Regions from separate parts of the Mesobacillus sp. S13 genome, predicted to be linked through region 1. Evidence: predicted binding sites of a transcription regulator. Region 1 holds the regulator's gene; each other region holds the start of a gene.
The links. Region 1 encodes LexA, which represses DNA repair genes until DNA is damaged. Its sites were predicted from a motif close to CGAACATATGTTCG; they were not measured.
Positions count from the first base shown of each region.

Region 2: ruvA (Holliday junction branch migration protein RuvA) is a predicted target of LexA. The motif match lies at 1,616-1,629, and genes of this name have one in related genera.
Region 3: LGO15_RS16270 (Y-family DNA polymerase) is a predicted target of LexA. The motif match lies at 2,267-2,280, and genes of this name have one in related genera.

Region 1 covers NZ_CP084622.1:1,962,371-1,966,391, forward strand. The annotation lists gene LGO15_RS09805 (ATP-dependent DNA helicase) at 1-457, shown strand, start outside; gene LGO15_RS09810 (hypothetical protein) at 498-701, opposite strand; gene lexA (transcriptional repressor LexA) at 873-1,496, opposite strand; gene LGO15_RS09820 (cell division suppressor protein YneA) at 1,651-1,965, shown strand; gene LGO15_RS09825 (YneB family resolvase-like protein) at 1,990-2,634, shown strand; gene LGO15_RS09830 (DUF896 domain-containing protein) at 2,711-2,944, shown strand; gene tkt (transketolase) at 3,299-4,021, shown strand, end outside.
Region 2 covers NZ_CP084622.1:3,427,646-3,431,666, reverse strand. The annotation lists gene LGO15_RS17615 (aminoglycoside phosphotransferase family protein) at 1-60, shown strand, start outside; gene LGO15_RS17610 (YhcN/YlaJ family sporulation lipoprotein) at 173-871, shown strand; gene LGO15_RS17605 (intercompartmental signaling factor BofC) at 1,002-1,559, shown strand; gene ruvA (Holliday junction branch migration protein RuvA) at 1,708-2,316, shown strand; gene ruvB (Holliday junction branch migration DNA helicase RuvB) at 2,383-3,384, shown strand; gene LGO15_RS17590 (DUF2905 domain-containing protein) at 3,381-3,587, shown strand; gene queA (tRNA preQ1(34) S-adenosylmethionine ribosyltransferase-isomerase QueA) at 3,633-4,021, shown strand, end outside.
Region 3 covers NZ_CP084622.1:3,167,445-3,171,465, forward strand. The annotation lists gene LGO15_RS16255 (iron-sulfur cluster biosynthesis family protein) at 1-109, opposite strand, end outside; gene LGO15_RS16260 (CDGSH iron-sulfur domain-containing protein) at 255-470, shown strand; gene LGO15_RS16265 (YolD-like family protein) at 572-910, opposite strand; gene LGO15_RS16270 (Y-family DNA polymerase) at 932-2,191, opposite strand; gene LGO15_RS16275 (YqzH family protein) at 2,417-2,608, shown strand; gene LGO15_RS16280 (DUF4179 domain-containing protein) at 2,659-4,008, opposite strand; gene LGO15_RS16285 (sigma-70 family RNA polymerase sigma factor) at 4,001-4,021, opposite strand, start outside.

The DNA of each region.
Region 1 (4,021 bases):
CTCGCTTATCTTATTCTCTACTATGCAGGAAATGGAACGATTCCGGGCTTGGACTGAAAAACAAAAGTGGAGCTTCCCTATTTTGTTTGAGGGTGACCGTGAAATCAGTGAAACGGTAAAGGAATTCCAGACTGACACTGTGACCGTTTTATGTTCCTACAATCTTTGGGAAGGACTGGATGTGCCAGGAGAGTCATTGATTCAGGTTATCATTTCTTCCTTGCCATTCCCGCCTCATGACCCGGTCTTCCAGGCGAAAAGAAAGCATGCACAAAATCCCGCTCAAGAGGTAGATCTTCCATATATGCTCCTTCGCCTAAGACAAGGGATGGGAAGGTTGATCAGAACGAATCAAGACAGCGGTACCGTGCATATTTGGATCACACAAAATCAAAAAACTGCACACATAGAAGAATTAAAAGGTGTATTGCCTGTTCAACAGATACACTGGAGATAGAAAAATCCCGAAAGGAAGAATCCTTTCGGGATTTTTTATGCTAGTTTCTGCAACCGCACTTCCTGTGGCGGCGGTCACGATCGTCATCCCGGTCATCCCGAGCACCAGCTACTAAATCCTCGATCAAACAACGGCGCACAGCACGGCAAAGGTCATCAAAATCAACAGTTGCCCTGACTCTGTCCCTGTCACGGTTAGGGTAAAATACACCTGCAACATCATTGTCATTACGATTGTATCCCATCAGAAACTCAACTCCTTTCCAACATGAAAGATACTTACACAATATCTTATGTGGAGAGGGACAAGTTGTTAGGGTTTGTACCTAGTTTTTTTATAAATGTGCTAGTTTAATAAATTAGCAGCTTAAAAGGTTCATAGATAATGAAAAAAGCAAGCGAAGACGCTTGCTTTTTTAATGCATATGGCGGTAGACACCGATAACCTTACCAAGAATGGATACATTACGAAGGATAATTGGATCCATAGTTGGGTTTTCCGGCTGCAGCCTGAAATAATCCTTTTCCTTAAAGAAGCGCTTTACTGTTGCTTCATCGTCCTCTGTCATCGCTACTACAATATCTCCATTATTAGCAGTCTTTTGCTGCTTGACAATCACATAGTCCCCATCAAGGATTCCCGCTTCGATCATACTGTCACCCATGATTTCAAGCATGAAAACCTGCTCATCATGCGGAACAAGGCGATCTGGGAGAGGGAAGTACTCTTCAACATTTTCAATGGCGGTAATCGGCATACCCGCTGTTACTTTACCAACAACAGGAACATTAACGACATTATACTTTGGAATACGTGCATCATCTTCTATTTCGAGAATTTCTATTGCACGCGGCTTAGTAGGATCGCGTCGAATCAAGCCTTTGCTCTCAAGTCTGGCAAGGTGTCCATGGACAGTGGAGCTAGAGGCAAGTCCAACTGCTTCGCCTATTTCACGTACGGATGGCGGATACCCTTTTTTCTTGACTTCGCCTTTTATGAATTCAAATATATCTTGTTGCCGCTTAGATAACTTTGTCATATTCACGCACCTCGTATATTTTTCTTGTCCTAATTATACCATGTCTTTTCCACAGATACAAACATAAGTTCGAATTTTTGAGTTGACACAAAACAAACGTTCGATTTATAATGAAATCAATAAACCGAACATACATTCGTTAAGAGGTGTCGAAATGAAAAAACTATGGGAAAACTATTCATATGGAATGATCTTGCTTGCTGTCAGCTTAGTCTTCACATTCGTGGCTAAAGCTCAATTAAATAACGAAGAGGCTTACATAACTGTTACTATAGAAGAAGGACAAACATTATGGAAGATTGCTGAATCATTTGCCAACGAACACAATTTATCTGAAAATGAATTTGTAAGCTGGGTAGAAAAAGAAAATGGAATTGTCGGTGAAATGGTCTATCCGGGTGACGAGCTGGTAATCCCTGTTGTGGCTGAACAGATTGAACCTACTCAGATTGCCGGAGCAGGAAAGTAGATTGGAACAGAATAAGGTGACAACATGAAAGCAATCATTTATTGCCGTGTAAGTACAACGAAGGAAACACAGGAAACTTCTCTTGCCAGGCAGGAAGAAGAGCTGCTTCGACTGGCAGGCAGTTATGGCTTTGAAGTAGCCAGTATCATTAAAGAACAGGCCAGCGGTTATGATCTTGAAAGAGAAGGGATGCTTGAGCTGCTGGAATTGATTAAGGATAAAAATATAGGGGCACTGCTGATCCAGGATGAAACGAGACTTGGAAGAGGAAATGCAAAAGTTGCGATCCTACATTGTATCCTTAAAGAAAATGTGAAATTATATAGTGTCTCGCATAGTGGGGAGCTGCAACTTTCAGAATCAGATTCCATGGTGCTCCAAATTGTCAGTATGGTCGAAGAGTATCAAAGGAAAATCCATAACATTAAAATCAAGAGGGGCATGAAGCGGGCGATTGAACACGGATACAAACCCCAGCGCAATCTAAAGAACCAGGGTGATCATTCGGGACGGGAACGAAAAGAGATGCCGATTGAGGAAATAGTCAGGCTGCGCAATAATGGGCTGACCTTTGCGGAGATCGCTGCTACTCTAAGGGGATTCGGATATAATGTATCCAAAGCAACAGTAAACCGAAGATATCTTGAGTACATAGAAGCAGACGAATAAAAGCTCTATTCTTGTAAAATCTCAATAATTTTAGTAAGATGACATTTGACGTAATTTTTTACAAAGGAGCTTTACAATGCTATCAAGTGATAAAATTGCTAGAATCAATGAACTGGCAAGGAAAGCAAAATCATCTAAGTTGACAGAAGAAGAAGCAAAAGAACAAACGAAGCTTCGAGCAGAATATTTACAGTCTTTCCGGTCTTCTATGCTTAATACACTTAAAGGTGTTACCATAGTGGATCCAGAAGGCAATGATGTTACACCTGAAAAACTTAAAGACGAAAAAGCGAAGAACAAGCTTCATTAAATATATGCAGATTTGGAATACATGCCGAATGTATTCCATTTTTATTTTGCTTATTTTCTTATTACAATAGAAAAAATGAAAAAAGGGCGTTACCTGCTCGTTTCATCTACTGATTTAATGGAAATTAGACTAAGTAGGATAGAGAATGCGATGTCTTCAATCTGTAAAAGCGTACCTTAGCATCTGTTTTTTTAAATTGAAGAGCCATGCATTTTACATATCATTTGCGATATTGTGTCAAAATATATAACAATACGGCCATTTCTGTCTCTTTCAGGCACAATTTGTTGTATAATGATTGCTCTCGCTATAATATTAAGAATGTAGCTAGTACCTATAGAAAGGATGTATATTATGTTTAAAGAAATTGATATGCTTTCAATTGATTCCATTCGTACCTTATCAATTGATGCAATTGAAAAGGCTAATTCCGGCCACCCTGGCATGCCGATGGGGGCTGCTCCGATGGCTTACACACTGTGGACTCGTTACATGAACATTAACCCTAAAAACCCAGAATGGTTCAACCGCGACCGCTTTGTATTATCTGCTGGGCATGGTTCCATGCTGTTATACAGCTTGCTGCATCTTGCAGGATATGACTTAACGATGGATGATATTAAGCAGTTCCGCCAGTGGGGAAGCAAGACTCCAGGTCATCCTGAGTTCGGCCACACTGCCGGTGTAGACGCAACAACCGGACCACTTGGACAGGGGGTTGCTATGGCAGTCGGTATGGCAATGGCTGAGCGCCATCTTGCAGCTGTCTACAACAAGGATAACTATAATCTCGTTGATCACTATACATACACCATTTGCGGTGACGGCGATCTAATGGAAGGTGTATCTGCTGAAGCAGCATCTCTTGCAGCCCATCTGAAATTAGGCAAAATGATCGTTCTTTATGATTCAAACGATATTTCTCTGGATGGCGACCTTGATAAGTCGTTCTCAGAAAGTGTTGAAGGTCGTTTCAAAGCTTATGGCTGGCAATATGTCCGAGTTGAAGATGGTAACAACCTTGAGGAAATCGCTAAAGCGATCGAGGAAGCGAAATCAGATTCAGATCGTCCAACA
Region 2 (4,021 bases), 1.5 Mb from region 1:
AGCCAGTTTCAGCAAAGGACACAATTCCAGGAGGATGTGAAAGCAAGACTTGGTTTTTAGGTTAGATTTTGGACGTATCTGTCAGAATGAAAATCTGTCCCCATCCGCACTCTAATAATGAGCATGTAAAGTGCTCATTATAGCTAGGATGGGGGTTTTTTGATTGAACAGGATGTTGTTCTTACCTATAGCTTCCCTTCTTACGATCGGGCTGGCGGCTTGTAATGAAAATAATGATGCCGCTATCCAGGACAGGAATGCCGACCGTGGGCAGCCACTTGGCTATTACTCGAATGAAAAAGGAAATGAAATAGACGTGATGGATGACCGGGAAGGTGGAATCACGGAAATTTTTGACCACAATTTTGGTAAGGAGGGTCTAGCCGGAGAGAATCGGAAACGGGCGATGCTGCAGTCCAGAGATGAAAACGGCAACCCTCCAAATCCAACTATCCCGCGTTCAGATCATGACCATAACTTTTTTCAGAGGGATAATAAATACAGCCGCGGCGATTTGAATTACCATGGACATTTGAGCGAGCATAGAGGCAGCGGCAAGGCAAGGATCTATTCGAACAACGAACAAGATAACGAAATGGCCCGGAAAGTCGGGATTGCAGCTGAATCGGTCGAGAATGTCGACAAGGTAAGATCTGTTTTATTCGGCAGGGAAGTAGAAATAACAGTCAGCTATAAGGACAAGTCACAGAAAAAACAGACAGACAAGAAAATCAAAAAGGCTGTCCTTCCATATACGGAAGGCAGGGTGCTCCGTGTCATTGAGGATGAAGGTACCTTCAGCAGATCAAGGAATATAGACTATGACCGGCGAAATGGAAATCCAAGGGAAAGCATCAACTTCAATCCTTAATCAAAATAGAAGGCAGAGTAACCTCTTGCCTTCTATTTTCATGTATTTATTTAAAGGATAAATAAGTTTATTTTGGCTACACTATTAGTGAAAAAGAACAAATTTTAGCAAATAAGAGAGGTGGACAGCAATGGCTTCAATCAAATTATTAAAAGTATTAAGCTCAGCTGTTATTCTCCTAATCAGTCTATCGGGATACAGTTTAGTACTTCAGACAGAGCCGGTTTTTGCTGAGAAGCCTGAAGAATCAGTCGAGGAAAGCGAACCTCTAAAAGTCACCATCATTTTGCAAAGAGTCTATCTGGATGGTGAAATGAGTGAGGAACGGATTGTGGAAACCATTTGGTCCATGGAGGACTTCTGGGCCAAATATGACGAATGGCAGCTAGTCGACATGGAAGCCAATAAGGCGGTGTTCAGGCAGGAATATGATGATATTTCGCCGCTATTGAAGGCAAATGGTTATTTCGGTTTATCGGATGAAGGGGTCCTTACAATCTTTAATGGGAGACCTGAAGGTTCGAATATTATTCAATCTTTCTTTCAGATTGACCTTGGCAGACTTGAAAGTATAAAACGAGATCAATTGAAAAAGGGTATACCAATCCGCAATAAGCAGTGTTATGAAGAGGTATTGGAGACTTTTAAACCCTATACAGTGATTGAAAACAGTGAAGAGCCGGGCTGACTGGCTCTTATTTGTGTTTCTAGAGGTTTTCAGAAAGGTCAGCTTTCTAAAAAAAATGTACATACGTTCGCCTTTTCGCATATTTTTATTCATACCTATAAAAGGAGTATGTTAAAATGAGTTACAGCAAAGCAGAGGGGCGAGAGTATTGTATGAATTCATAAAAGGTACCGTCGATTTCGTCGGTCCTGAATATATAGTGATTGAAAACAGCGGGATTGGATACCAGATTATGACACCAAACCCATTTGTCTTTACAAAAGAAGCAGGGAAAGAGATTTGTATTTATACATATCATTATGTCCGTGAAGATCTCATCGCTCTTTATGGATTTAAGAATCGAGAAGAAAAGGCACTTTTCACAAGGCTGCTGAATGTTTCGGGAATCGGTCCGAAAGGGGCCTTGGCCATCCTGGCGTCAGGAGAACCCGGTCAAGTGGTTCAGGCAATCGAAAATGAAGACGAAACGTTCCTGGTCAAATTCCCTGGTGTAGGCAAGAAGACTGCCAGGCAAATGATCCTTGATTTGAAGGGAAAACTGCATGACCTTGTTCCAGACTATTTCCCTAATCTGTTCAATGCGGACGAGGTAGCAGCAACCATAAGCCAGTCTACCGAATTTGATGAGGCGGTGTTGGCACTCAAGGCACTTGGTTACTCTGAAAAGGAAATACGCAAAATCACTCCTGAGTTAAAGAAGGAAACATTGACGACGGATCAATATATCAAGAAAGCATTACAGAAGCTATTACGATAATGCTGAGTTAAAATAGACTGATACGATTAAGTCGGTCAATCAGCTTATTAGAAGGGTGAGAAACTGATGGAAGAACGAATCATCTCCAGTGAAGCGGGCGACCAGGATGTTTCATTTGAGCAGAGCCTGCGTCCGCAGACACTCAGGCAATATATTGGCCAGGATAAAGTGAAAGCAAATCTTGAGGTATTCATTGAAGCCGCCAAAATGAGGCGGGAAACGTTGGATCATGTGTTGCTCTACGGACCTCCTGGTCTGGGCAAGACGACACTGGCAGCCATCATCGCCAATGAAATGGGCGTCAACCTTAGGACGACTTCAGGACCGGCCATAGAGAGGCCTGGTGACCTGGCAGCCATCTTAACGGCATTGGAACCGGGCGATGTCCTGTTCATAGATGAAATTCATAGGCTCCCAAGAACGATCGAGGAAGTACTCTATCCTGCTATGGAAGACTTCTGCCTTGATATTGTCATCGGTAAAGGGCCAAGTGCCCGGTCAGTCCGGCTTGACCTTCCGCCGTTCACGCTTGTTGGTGCAACTACTCGTGCTGGTTCGCTGTCAGCTCCATTAAGAGACAGGTTTGGAGTTCTGAGTCGTTTGGAATACTATAATGAGAAACAGCTAACTGATATTGTCGTCAGAACGGCTGAGCTTTTGGAAACCGACATTGACTGGCCTGCCGCTCAGGAGCTGGCGAGAAGGTCCCGAGGCACACCGAGGATTGCAAACCGCCTCTTGAAGAGAGTGCGCGACTTTGCTCAGGTGCGCGGAAATGGTGCTGTAGAGGAAACTCTTGCCCAGGAAGCTTTGGAACTGATGCAGGTTGACACCCTGGGTCTTGACCATATAGACCATAAATTGCTGAAGGGCATCATTGAAAAATACCGTGGAGGCCCTGTCGGTTTAGAGACGATCTCCGCAACCATCGGAGAGGAATCCCAGACAATTGAAGATGTATACGAACCATATCTATTGCAGATCGGGTTTTTGCAAAGGACTCCTAGGGGAAGAATTGTAACGGAGGCCGTATACCGACATTTCAAAATGGAGGTGCCTGAACGATGACGGGTGCAGCCAAGTTTGTGATGATCGCCGGTGCAGTGATTTTTGTCATTGGGTTCATCATGCAGTTTGTCAATTTGGGAAGACTGCCAGGAGACATCGTCATTAAAAAAGGCAATACAACCTTTTACTTCCCCATTGTAACGTCAATTCTGGCTAGCATCATCCTATCGGCAATCTTTTACTTTATGGGCCGATTCAGATGATTGGTTCATGTACAAAATAAATAGAAACTTAGTAAGGGTGACAACATGAAAGTAGATTTGTTTGATTTCCATTTACCAGAGGAACTGATTGCCCAGACTCCGCTTGAACAAAGAGCGGAAAGCAGGCTGATGGTATTAAATAAAGAATCAGGCCATTTAGAACATGATATTTTCAAGAATATCAAAAGCTATCTTAAACCAGGTGATTGCCTCGTCCTGAATGACACGAAAGTTCTTCCGGCAAGGCTTTTTGGCATGAAAGAGGACACGGGTGCTAAAATTGAAGTTCTTCTTCTGAAGCAGCTTGAGGGAGATGAGTGGGAAACACTTGTGAAACCAGCAAAGAGAGTGAAGGAAGGCACGAAAATTATTTTTGGTGACGGCCTATTAACTGCAGAATGCACCGGAGAAGCAGAACACGGTGGCAGGAATCT
Region 3 (4,021 bases), 1.2 Mb from region 1:
TTACTGCACAGCCGCAGCCATCTATATCGTATTTCAATTTTACATACCCTTCACCTGACATTTTTTCGCTCAATTTGTTCGATGCTGCTTCGGTGATTTTCAACTTCATGCTCGCCATCCCCTTTCGATGCTTCATTTTATCATAGTGAGGAAATTTTTACGTTTCAGAACCCTTTGCCGAAATGTCTTGCTTTTTTTCCGTTTAACTCTTACTATCAAAGATAATTCTGACAATGTGAAAAGGGGTGCTTTTTTTGTCAAAAGTAACGATTAAAGTCAATGATAATGGTTCCTTAAGGATTACTGGTGATGTTGAATTGCTGGATGGTGCCGGCAATAAGTATGAGACAAAGCCTGCTTTCTCGCTTTGCCGCTGTGGCATGAGCAAGAACATGCCGTTCTGCGATGCTTCCCATAAAGGGAAATTCGAATCAGCAGTCCGTGCTCCGCAAGCTGATGAAACGGAATAATTCATGTGAGGGCAATGGTTCATCCATTGCTCTTTTTTATGGGGATTCATTTCACCGAACCACTCTTATAAGAGGGCCCGTGGAGTTGCTTGATGATTTGACTACCATTCTTCCGCAAGCCTGACATCGGCAATGCTGGAAATCCCGATCTGATGGATTTCTTCGAATCGGTCCACGATATGGAGCTTCTGCCCAAGTTCATTCCAATAATGGATTTTTCCGATCACCAATTCATATTTTCTTTGCCTGTAATAGGTGATGCTGAGCGGACGGTTATACTCCATTGCTTCGAGGATCGTATCATTCAATTGCTCCAGCTGCTGTTCATCCAGCTGCTTTTCCTTTTCATATTCGTCCTCCTGTGACCAGTCACGCAGCATCTTGACATGTTCAGGTAGCATCATTGATGTCCATTTAATTCTTCCGCGGTCGCGAATCATCTTGCTCTCCTCCTCCTTTTATCAACCCTTATGCCCGCCAACGAGTGCGGCGCGATGCCTTGCTGTTCCGGCTGCTGTATAGGACACTGCCCTTAGGAGCGCTGTCGAGCCGTAACGGCTGCGGATCCGGTCCATTGCGTAGCCAAGCTCTTTCTTTTTCCAGCCGTTTTTTTCAAAAAGATTCAATTGGAATTCGCTGTCGGTGACGAGATTCCCGAGTGCAATGGAAATGCTCCGCACCGTTTTTCCTGCATAGTTCTCGGCAAAAAGCTCGAGGCAGACACGATATAAATCCATTGTGATATTTGTCGGCTCCACAATTGTTCTTGAGCGATGGAACCCTCCGCCGAATTCATCCTGGCTGTAGCCAACCCCGAAGCTGATCGTCCGGCCTGCTTTCCCATGGCTCCTTGCCCTGCGAGCGACCTCCTCGCACATTTCGAGGATGACATGCTTGATTTCCTCTTCTTCCTTATAGTCGCGAAGCAGAATCTGGCTTTTCCCGAAGCTTACCTGCCCTTCCATGATTGGCGCGCCGATATCCGAAAAATCGATCCCCCATGCATGCCAGTACAGCTGGTTGCCCATGATGCCGAACTTTTTCTCCAATTTTTCAAGATCATAGCGGGCCAGCTGGCCGACTGTGAAAATCCCCATGCTGTTCAGTGTTTTTTCGACGCGGCGGCCAATTCCCCACATCTCCCTGAGGGGTGAGACGTTCCACAGCTTTGTCTGGACATCGTCATAAGTCCATTCAGCAATGCCCTTCTTCTTTGCATCAAGGTCAAGACAGAGCTTCGACATCAGCATGTTCGGCCCAATCCCTATGGCACAGGGAAGCTGGAACTCGCGCTCAATATCATCTTTGATTTTTTTTGCGATTGAGGCTGCGTCTCCCCAAAGCTTCGAAGCTCCGTCTACCTTTATGAAGCTTTCGTCGACACTGTAGGTATGGATCGCTTCCTTTGGAACATAGCGATTGAATACACGGGAGATTTCTGTGGAGATTCGCAGGTAGGTGGACATCTGCGGATCAACGACAACAATTCGCGGATCATCAGGAATTTCAAATTTCCGTGATCCAGTCTTGATGCCAAATTCTTTTTTCAAACGCGGTGAGGCTGCGAGGACGACGCTTCCCGGGCGATCAAGATTCCCGACGACAGCCAGATAGCAGTCAAGAGGGTCGAGGCCAAGCATCACGGCAGAACAACTCGCATAGAAGCTCTTCATATCCACACATAAAATTTTATTTTGCGGCATTTCGCTGTAATCGACCATGTTTTCTCTCCTTTCCGCAGGGCATCCACCAAAATAAGAACATCTGTTCCGTTTCATTATACCCATTATATTAAGCGAATATGTGTTCGGTTTCAATGGTAATTTTCCGGGTGACTGACTTAATTAAGGTGTAAATGGTGAGTGATGCCAGGAATGGAGATTTTTACGGAAGGGTGTTTCCAGAGCGAGGTTCCGAGTATAATCAGATCGAGAGGTGCTGTTTAGATGGATAAAGAACTCATTCGTAAAATGGTCCAGAAATGCTTCGTCCAGTACCGTCATGAAGGTTCACTGCCGTTTGGCGAGGCGGAATTCAATGAAATTTACATAAAGATTGTGGAACAGAAAAATGAGGAACCTGAGACGGATTTGCATGACATCATCAATGATGCGGTATATGAATTTTTAGCGACGTAAAAAAATTCCCGGAATGGCAAAGGCTGCCCTGCAAACAGGACAGCCTTTGATTATTTTATCTTGATATTTGCTTCGCCTTTGATTGTTGCGGGATAGTCATTCAGCTTTAAGGTAATCGGGCCCAGTGCTGCTCCTTCACCGAAGTATGGGATTAAAATATCAACCGGCAGTTCATTCGTGCTCAACCTGAAAGAAGCAGATCCGTCACCAATTTCATCTCCATTCGAATCGACTGCCTGTTCAAAAGAAATATTGGTATGTCCTTCCTTTGAATTCCTTTGGAAGGTAAGCATCAACTGATCTTCTTCCCTGCTGACTTTAAGCAATCGACCATCACTTGGAGCCTTCACGATTTCCAGTTTATCGGGATCAACAATAATATCAAGCTCCTTTTTATCAAGTGCCCGCACGGAATTGAAGCGAAGATAAAGCTCCTTAGGTTTTTTAAAATAATTGCTCTGCAGGTAAAACTCTTTCGTGTTCTTCTCCGAATGGCTGATGATGGTTCCATTGTTGGTCGCAGCCCATTCTTCTCCTGTTTCATCCACAAGCCTCAAATCCTCAAAGCCAAAAACATGCTTGGTGTTCTGTTCATCAAAATGGGCCGTTACCCCAATTCTCGTAGGGTAAATGGACACTTTTTCAATAGTGATTTTCTGGCCTTCGAACTCGACTGTCTTGTTTAACTCAAACACTTCTTTTTTATTCTTGAATGCTTCTTTATCAATCGAAAATGGAAGTACCCACGTGTCATCAAGCTTAGCCAGAGGCTGGCCATCTTCTGCTTCTCCTTCAGCGAGCTCAATACTGAGTTTCAAATTTTCCGGAAGGTTATTCCCATAAAACTCATATGTTGCCTGAAGCAGCTGCTCGTTATTCTGTGAATTATCTATCCATCCGCCAAAAGAAGACACGGTTTCTTCGATGTTATTTCCGTCACTGTCGGTCAATTTCAAGTTCTCAACCGAAATTTTCTTGTGCCCGCCTGAAGAATGAATCTTATAAAACATCACCATCATCTGCTCATCAACAATGACCGAATCTAATGTGACCTTAAGGCCGTCATGTTCATCAGATACACCGATTTTCTGCGCGAAATCATTTTCAACGGCTGCAGTCAGCCCTTTATCATAGCGGACAAGCTCGACGATCTTCTCCATCCCAGGTATCGCGGTGACATACGTAGCAAATGTTTCTGACGTCCTCAGCAACGCGGTAAAAACAAAAACCAGGATTGCTGCTGATGCAAATGTCCTTATGAAGAAAAGGGTTTTCTTCCGCTTCCTTTTCCCCTTGCTGATTCCGGCTGCGATGGCCCCATCCAGCTGCAATTCCGGAACTTCGATATTCTCAAGTGCGGCCTGAGCCTGTGTCAACTTTTTTTCTTCAGCATTAAGCATAGCCCAATCCTCC